Brasilonema sennae CENA114: one gene and its partner. The main gene of each other region encodes a partner of the protein of the gene in region 2 in a complex. Links are inferred from orthologs where the notes say so. Each region holds a gene or a part of one and is shown on either strand. Other genes may lie near its edges.

The links. The genes of interacting proteins can lie anywhere in the genome.
Region 1: the proteins of rpsS (region 2) and rimM are in contact, whole or in part, in a crystal structure (PDB 3A1P), measured with the Thermus thermophilus proteins. The link is inferred for Brasilonema sennae CENA114 from one-to-one orthologs. Residues at the interface, in WP_011173711.1 of Thermus thermophilus: Lys28, Arg29, Leu30, Lys32, Thr48, Gln56, His57, Val58, Pro59, Val60, Tyr61, Thr63, Met66, Glu73, Phe74, Pro76, Thr77, Arg78, Arg81, His83, Gly84, Lys85, Glu86, Ala87, Lys88, Ala89, Thr90, Lys91, Lys92, Lys93; in WP_008632437.1 of Thermus thermophilus: Val4, Glu5, Ile6, Gly7, Arg8, Arg22, Gly23, Glu24, Val26, Leu84, Glu85, Glu86, Gly87, Arg88, Tyr89, Tyr90, Tyr91, Phe92, Leu94, Asp111, Ile112, Leu113, Asp114, Ala115, Gly116, Ala117, Gln118, Asp119, Val120, Ile122.

What each region holds. Positions count from the first base shown.
Region 1 is NZ_CP030118.1:4,739,321-4,743,087, reverse strand. What follows is about bases 937-3,767. They hold rimM (ribosome maturation factor RimM), read right to left. Parts: upstream 2,759-3,767; coding sequence 2,114-2,758; downstream 937-2,113. Other genes in these bases: DP114_RS20025 (valine--pyruvate transaminase), read right to left, coding at 2,770-3,767. In the rest of the region: DP114_RS20035 (hypothetical protein), read right to left, coding at 1-266. UniProt on the Escherichia coli protein: One of at least 4 proteins (Era, RbfA, RimM and RsgA/YjeQ) that assist in the late assembly stage of the 30S ribosomal subunit.
Region 2 is NZ_CP030118.1:3,466,375-3,471,024, forward strand. The notes cover bases 791-3,567. They hold rpsS (30S ribosomal protein S19), read right to left. Parts: upstream 2,430-3,567; coding sequence 2,151-2,429; downstream 791-2,150. Other genes in these bases: rplP (50S ribosomal protein L16), read right to left, coding at 791-809; rpsC (30S ribosomal protein S3), read right to left, coding at 878-1,669; rplV (50S ribosomal protein L22), read right to left, coding at 1,724-2,086; rplB (50S ribosomal protein L2), read right to left, coding at 2,550-3,413; DP114_RS14775 (50S ribosomal protein L23), read right to left, coding at 3,418-3,567. In the rest of the region: rpsQ (30S ribosomal protein S17), read right to left, coding at 1-143; rpmC (50S ribosomal protein L29), read right to left, coding at 150-380; more of rplP, read right to left, coding at 384-790; more of DP114_RS14775, read right to left, coding at 3,568-3,732; rplD (50S ribosomal protein L4), read right to left, coding at 3,725-4,357; rplC (50S ribosomal protein L3), read right to left, coding at 4,503-4,650. UniProt on the Escherichia coli protein: In the E.coli 70S ribosome in the initiation state it has been modeled to contact the 23S rRNA of the 50S subunit forming part of bridge B1a; this bridge is broken in the model with bound EF-G.

The DNA.
Region 1 (3,767 bases), 1.3 Mb from region 2 along the record:
TCGGGGTTATCCTTCATTTCATCTTCTAAATAAACCGCCAGTTTATTCAAATGGTCTTTTGAGCCTTTTTCTACTTCCTGCAAGGCTTTTTCGGCTCTAGGGTTCCCGCGTAACTTATCCCGAATCTTCTGGTGCAGTTCATCCATCTTGGTAAGCGCTGTTTGGGTGAACTTTTCCCCCAGCTTACCGACACTGGACTCGAAAAACTTTTTGAAGGCAAATTCAGCGATCGCAAAAGCTGTTAAGGTTGTTACGGGGTCAGTCATACCTGTAAATCCCTCAGACACGGGTTGATTTTTATATAGCTTACACATTTTTATACAGAGGAACGTTCCGACTTTCCGCATTTTTGCTAATAAATTTTTAGCCCGACGACTCAATACGGTTCAGTTAAGATCAGAACGCCTGCGGCGATCGCCTTAAAAAGGGGTTCGTTCCAACGCTGTTGTGCATAACTCATTTGTTCCAATACTAGCAACGTCGTATTCTTGTCTATTGCAGGAGTTTAGATTACAAAAAGCAGTGTTGGCTAATACAGCACTATACAGTTTCCAATAAAAAACCCCCAGCGACGATCTGGAGGCTTATATTAGCGCTATTCATAACTCTTTTATTCCAATACTAGCGACGTGGTATTTGTCAAACCCTGTCTAAAGCAGGAGTTTAGATTACAAAAAGCAGTGTTGGCTAATACAGCACTATATAGTTTCCAATAAAAAGCCCCCAGCGACGATCTAGAGGCTTATATTAGCGCTATTCATAACTCATTTGTTCCAATACTAGCAACGTCGTATTTGTAAAACCCTTTCTAAAGTTGGAATTCAAGTTACAAAAAGCTGTGCTGACTAATACAGCACTATACAATTTCCAATTAAAAGCCCCCAGACCTGCTACTGGGGGCTTATGCCAAATTGCATCTTAGTTAATACCATTAGTTCCAATACTATCGTCGTCGTATTTTGTAAAACCCTTTCTAAAGTAAGAATTCAAGTTACAAAAAGCTGTGCTGGTCAATACAGTATTATACAATTTCCAATTAAAATCCCCCAGTGATGGTCTGAGGGCTTAAGCTAATGAAACATCTTTTCCAATATTAGCAAAGTCGTATTTTGTGAGACTTGTTATAAAGTAAGAATTCAAGTTACAAAAAGCTGTGCTGCTCAATACAGTACTATACAATTTCCAATAAAAAACCCCCAGTGACGATCTGAGGGCTTATGCCGAATGAACATTTCAATTAAACACTCCATTTGTTTCAATACTAACGATGAAAGGATTTTTAAGACCCTTTCTAAAGCAGGAATTCAAGTTACAAAAAGCTGTGTTGCTCAATACAGTACTATACAGTTTCCAATAAAAAGCCCCCAGCGACGGTCTGAGGGCTTATGCCGAATTATTAATACCCATTTGTTCCAACACTAACAATGAAAGGATTTGTAAAACACTTTCTAAAGCAGGAATTAAAGTTACAAAAAGCTGTGTTGCTCAATACAGTACTATACAGTTTCCAATAAAAAACCCCCAGTGACGGTCTGAGGGCTTGTGCCGAATTAATCTTTCAATTAAACACCCCATTTGTTTCAATACTAACGATGAAAGGATTTGTAAGACCCTTTCTAAAGCAGGAATTAAAGTTACAAAAAGCTGTATTGACGAATACCCTCCCCCTGATGGCAGTGCACAAAACAGGTAGAATTTTTTACGTATACAATAAATAAATCCCCCGCAATCACATTGGATTACAGGGGATAGGAGCTTGTATTCAGAAAGCTGTTAGAGGGTGCGAGGGGTATCCGAAACAAACCGGGCGATAAGTCGTTCGCGCAGCGTGCGCTTTGCGCTTACGCTGATCGCATGTCCGTATCGCGCCTCAACATAATCCACAGTTTCCAATTAAAAGCTTCCAGACCTGCCACTGAGAGCTTATGCTGAATTAGCAACATATCTGTTCCAATACTAAGGCTGCGGTATTTTATAAAACCCTTTCTAAAGTTGGAATTCAAGTTACAAAAAATTGTGCTGGTCAATACATCACCATACAGTTTCCAATAAAAAACCCCCAGACCTGTTACAAAAGGCTTACACGAGACTACTGGGGGTTTATGCTTCTTTATCAGTTAATTTCCAACAACCCATCTGGTGGCGTAATTTCAATTCGACCAGCTTCCAAATCCACCACTGGTACTATAGGTTTGACAAACGGAATCAAAAGATTCTTTTGACTTTTCTCCCCTTGTTTTTCTTGATGCAACTGTACTTCTAATAAATCATGACCAGCAGGCAGAATATCCACCACTGCACCAAGCAGTTCACCAGATTCCTGAATAAAAACTGGCAAGCCAATCAAATCCATAACGTGATATTCACCTTCTTGTAGTTGGGGGCGATCGCTCTGTTGAACCATCAACTTACACCCGCGCAACTCCTCTGCTTGGTTGCGATCTTCCACTCCCTCCAATTCAATTACGTACAAATTTTTACCTGGTATATAACGTCCTGATAGTAATTCTACGGTTTTTGGTTCAGTCTGATCAGGACGTAACAACCAACGTATTCCAGGCACCTCAAAGCGTTCCGGGAAATCCGTATCAGGATAAACCCGCATCTGTCCATCCAACCCTTGAGGTGCCACAATTGTGCCAATTTCCAGCCAGCCTTCAGGAGTGAGGAATGCGGAAGATGAGGAAGATGTTGCTTTCGCATCTCCCTTATCTGCCTTCTTCCTTATCTTTTTCTCTACGTTCTTGCGGTTTGTCATTCAACACTCAACTAAGCACTCACTGCAGCACGTTGATAAACCTGTTGTACCACTTTTGCCAAACGCTGCATACCCGTGGCAATTTCGTCATCACTTCCGGTAAGGCTAATACGGACACACTGGTGCTTGTGTTCCCACTCTTCCTCTAAGCCAGGGAAGAAAGTACTACCAGGAACAACTATAACACCTACTTGCTTGAGTTCTTGATATAACTCCCAGTCTGTTACTGGCAAATCCTGCAACCACAACCAAGCAAAAATTGCCCCCTCACCACGATGGAGGAACCAAGGTAAATCATTGGGCATCGCTTCGTTTAACGTGTTTTCCAAAACCGTAAACTTATTCTGATAAAACGGGCGAATCACCTGGACAGAAATATCTGCCAGCGCACCAGAGTTAATAGCACGCGCTGCGATCGCTTGTCCGTAGCGTGAAGCGTGGATACAAGCATTTGTTTGGAAACCCTCTAGAACTTGAATCACCCGTTCATCCCCAATCGCAATTCCAATGCGTTCTCCTGGCAATCCAGCTTTTGATAAACTCATGCAGTGCAAGATGTTATTGCCAAAGATTGGTGTCATTTCAGTAAAGTTCATCGCTGGGAATGGGGGGGCATATGCCGAGTCAACGAACACTGGTACATCGTAAGGCGCTGCAAGGGCGGCGATTTTTTTCACTTCATCATCGCTAAGGACATTACCAGTGGGGTTGCAGGGACGAGAGAAGATCACGCAACCAGTTTTCTCTGTAATCGATACTTTGCTAAAGTCGGGGCGATATTTAAACTTATGTGCGGCGGCGTCGATATCCAATGCAGGTTTATAAGCAATTAAAGCTTCTGGCACTAGGCAAACACCACCGTATCCTGTGTAGTCTGGGCTGAGTGGCAGAACGATTTGCTTAAGTTCACCGCTGGTGGTGTATCCCCCAAAAGAATTCGCAGCGTAAAAGTAGAGAGTTTGACTTCCTGGGCTGATAAGGATGTTGCGTTCAGTCAAATTCAACTTAT
Region 2 (4,650 bases):
TCTTCATCGTGCACCTTATAGCGCTGGGTTTTCACGACTATTTTGCCGTATTTCGGATGAGGAGCGCGGTTTTCGATGGCGACTACCACCGTTTTTTGCATTTTGTCGCTTACGACTAAGCCTACTCGTTCTTTTACTGCCATAATCTTCTAATTTGATTCTTTAGCTTGTTGACTTGAGGAAGCGCGTTTGCGTTCTCCTTCTACAGTCATTAGTTGGGCCAGACGGTGGCGAGCGTGTCTAAACAGATGAGGTTTGTCTAGCTGTCTAGTTGCTTGTTGCAAGCGCAATTGAAAGAGTTCTTTTTTAACAGCGACAATCTCCTGCCCCAGTTGTTCGTCACTGAATTCTCTTGCTTCTGAAATTTTGGGAAGAGGCATAACCTACACCTGTTGTTGCTCTTGTGAGCGTGAAATGAACTTAGTTTTGATGGGTAATTTGAAAGCAGCCAAGCGCATTGCTTCGCGAGCAATTTCTTCGGAAACGCCTGCAATTTCAAATAGAATTCGTCCTGGTTTTACGACTGCTACCCAGAACTCAGGTGAACCTTTACCAGAACCCATTCGGGTTTCTGCAGGACGCATAGTCACTGGTTTATCAGGAAAAATCCGAATCCAGATTTTTCCACCCCGGCGGATGTAACGAGTCATTGCCCGACGAGAAGCCTCTATTTGACGAGAGGTAATCCAAGCAGGTTCCAACGCTTGCAAACCAAAATCCCCAAAGTTCAGGTCGCTACCCCGATGGGCTAGACCGTTCATTCGTCCGCGTTGTTGTTTGCGGAATTTTGTTCTTCTTGGACTTAACATGATGTGTCAAAAGTTAAAAGTCAAAACTGAAGGTAATAAGTCAAATGCTATGGACTAATAACTTATGACTATCCTTCATTTGAGCGGTCTTCAAATTGCTGACGACGGCGTTGTTGACGGCGAGATGAAGGGCGATCGCGGTCGCCACGGTCACGATCACCACGGTCACGATCACCGCGATTCGTTGGTGGCAGAGGAGTTGGTTCCTGTCCAGGAATAATTTCTCCTTTAAACACCCACACTTTAATGCCGAGAATTCCGTAAACAGTTTTTGCTGTACAGTACGCGTAATCAATGTCAGCTCGTAACGTGTGTAAAGGTACTCGACCTTCACGAGTCCACTCTGTCCGCGCGATTTCTGCGCCGTTGAGCCGTCCACTGACTTGAATTTTGATTCCTTGTATCCCAGCCCGTTGTGCACGTTGAATGGCTTGCCGTACGACCCGCCGGAAGGAAACGCGGCGTTCCAGTTGTTGAGCGATATATTCAGAAATGAGGTAAGCATCGGCATCAACTCGTTGGACTTCAACAACGTTGATGCGAATTTGGCGATTGCTTCCCAATAATTGCTGGAGACCAGTACGTAGAGATTCAATCCCTTGTCCGCCTCGACCTACGACAACGCCGGGTCGAGCTGTACGTACCTCTAAATCAATTTGATCTGCTTTACGGTCAATCCGTACCTCAGATATTCCAGCGTTGTTTTGTGCGTATCTACCCAGTTTTTGTTCTATATACTCACGAAGTTTGTGGTCTTCTTGTAGAAGTTCTGGATAGCGGCTAGGGTCAGCAAACCACTGGGATTGATGCTCTTGGGTGACTCCCAAGCGAAAACCTACTGGATGTATCTTCTGTCCCACAAATGCTTCCTCTAAACAAAAATTCTTCTCGTGTACCTGTACGCTATTTTTTCTTTATTTAGCTGCGGCAGCATCAGCAGCGACAGCCACAGTAATATGACACGTCGGCTTGCGAATTTGGTAAGCACGACCTTGCGCCCTTGGTTGGAACCGTTTGAGCACAGGACCTTGATCCGCTTGAGCTTTAGTAATCACAAGCTCTGCTCTGTCCAGCCCAGCGTTGTGTTCAGCATTGGCTGCAGCGCTTCTGAGAACCTTCAATACTGGCTCGCAGGAGCGATAGGGCATGAATTCTAGGATAATCAGCGCTTCTCGATATGAACGTCCTCGAATTTGGTCAAGTACGCGACGCACTTTATAAGGAGACATACGTACATAACGGGCGATCGCTTTTACTTCTGTCGTATCTGTTGCCATAGTTTTCTCCGTCCGTTTGAGTAATTAGTCATCTACTAAGCTACTAGTAACTAATAACTGATAACTATCTACCTGATTTTTTGTCACTTCTGGCGTGACCCTTATAAGTGCGCGTGGGGGCGAACTCACCCAGTTTATGTCCTACCATCTGGTCACTGATAAAAATCGGGACGTGTTGGCGTCCGTTATGAACTGCGATGGTATGACCTACCATGAGGGGCAAAATTGTCGAAGCCCGTGACCAAGTTTTAATAACTTCCTTTTTATTGGCGTCATTTAGCCTTTCAATTTTTGTGAGAAGATGATCGGCAACAAAAGGACCTTTTTTTAGTGAGCGACCCATAGTTGGATTTTGGATTTTAGATTTTGGATTTTCTATTTAGAATTTTGAATTTATCAATTGTAGATTTAGGATTTTGGATTATCTTTATCATCTAAAATCCTAAATCTAAAATCTAAAATTCTATGACTCACGACCGCCACGACCGCGCTTAGAAGATTTGCGGCGACGGCGCACAATAAACTTGCTACTGGCTTTCTTGGGTTTGCGTGTTTTCAGACCCAAAGCAGGTTTACCCCAAGGTGTAACAGGTCCAGATCTACCGATTGGGGCCCTACCTTCACCACCACCGTGTGGGTGGTCAACTGGGTTCATCACACTACCTCTAACTTGAGGACGGCGACCTTTCCAGCGAGTTCTACCTGCTTTACCTGCGCTCAGGTTTCTGGCGTCCAGATTACCAACTTGTCCTATAGTGGCATAGCACTCGCGACGGATCATCCGGACTTCTCCAGAAGGCAACTTGAGTGTTACGTAGCTACCTTCTTTTGCCACAACTTGAGCAGTCGCACCAGCTGAGCGAACAATTTGACCGCCCTTACCAGGTTTCAATTCCACGTTGTGAACGCTGGTTCCCAAAGGAACGTTAGACAAAGGTAAAGCATTGCCATTTTCAATAGGAGAATCAGGACCGGCGATAATTGTTGTCCCTACTTTTAAACCGTTGGGTTGAATAATGTAACGCTTTTCGCCGTCTTCGTATTCCACAAGGGCAATCCGCGCGTTGCGGTTGGGGTCGTATTCAATAGCTGTCACTTTGGCGGGAATACCACGCTTATCTCTTTTAAAGTCGATAATGCGATAGAGACGTTTGTGTCCACCACCTCTGTGGCGAACAGTAATCCGTCCTTGATTATTTCTACCTTTGGCGCGATGCTTCGATACGGTAAGCGATTTTTCTGGCTCGGTTTTAGTTATTTCTGAGAAGTCAGAAATCGTAACTTGGCGAGTACTGGGGGTGTAAGGGCGATAAGAACGAGTACCCATTTTTTTAAACCTCTGGGAATAGAACTTGTCTAATCTTATCTACATCCCCAGACGCCACTGTAACAATGGCTTTCTTATATTGGGGCTTGTAACCAAGAAATTTTCCAACACGCTTTTTTTTGCGTGGTGGTCTTGCGGTGTTGACTTTTTCAACTTTTACTTCAAATAAATCTTCAATCGCCGCTCTGATTTGTGGCTTTGTTGCTTTTGGAGTTACTTCAAAAGTGTATTTGTTTTGCTCCATGAGTACAGTCGCTTTTTCAGTTAGTATTGGGCGACGCACAAGGTCAGGAAGGTTCCGGGGGTCAAATCTAGTCACTGTAGACCTCCTGAATTTTTTCTAAGGCTGATGCTGTAACAACAATCTTGTCGGCGTGCAGCAAATCGTAAACATTTAACTGGTCAGATCCAAGCAGTTTTAGATTTGCGACGTTACGAGCTGATAAAAAGACGTTGTCTGTACGTTCAGACAAAATTAATAAGGTTTTGTTTTCTGGTTCTGAACCCCAACGGGCGATCGCTCCCACTAATTCTTTAGTCTTGGGACGCTGCATTTCCTCGCTAAATTCTTCCACCACAATCAAATCGTCAATTCGACTGGCAAAAGCTGTTCGCAAAGCTAAACGCCGCTCTTTGCGGTTCATCTTGAGGTTATACTCTCGCGGTTTTGGTCCAAATATGACACCACCACCACGCCACAACGGTGAACGAATAGAACCAGCACGCGCACGACCAGTCCCTTTTTGCCGCCAGGGTTTGCGACCGCCACCTCTGACTTCAGAACGGGTTTTGGTACTAGCTGTTCCTTGACGAGCATTGGTCATTTGTCTTACCAAAGCTCGATGCACGACATGAGATGCCGTTTCTTCTTTGGCAACCTTGAAGTCGAACGTTTTTTGTCCGACTTGTTCTCCTTGCCAATTTTTGACTACACACTCAAACATTTTTTATCCTTAGTCCTTAGTCATTGGTAATTAGTCATTAGCAGACAGTGCAACGCTTCTTTTGCGTTGAGTGCATCTGCCCTTCATTGGTCATTAGTCATTTGTACAGGGGGACAAAAATAACTAGAGTTAAATGACTCATGAGTTATGACTTTTTACCAACTACTTTTGCTGGGACAATATCTACTAAGTTACCTGGCTTACCAGGAACACTTCCCTTGATAAGTATTAAGTTACGTTCTGGATCTACTCGTACCACAGTCAGTTGGCGGATTGTGACGCGGGTACCACCC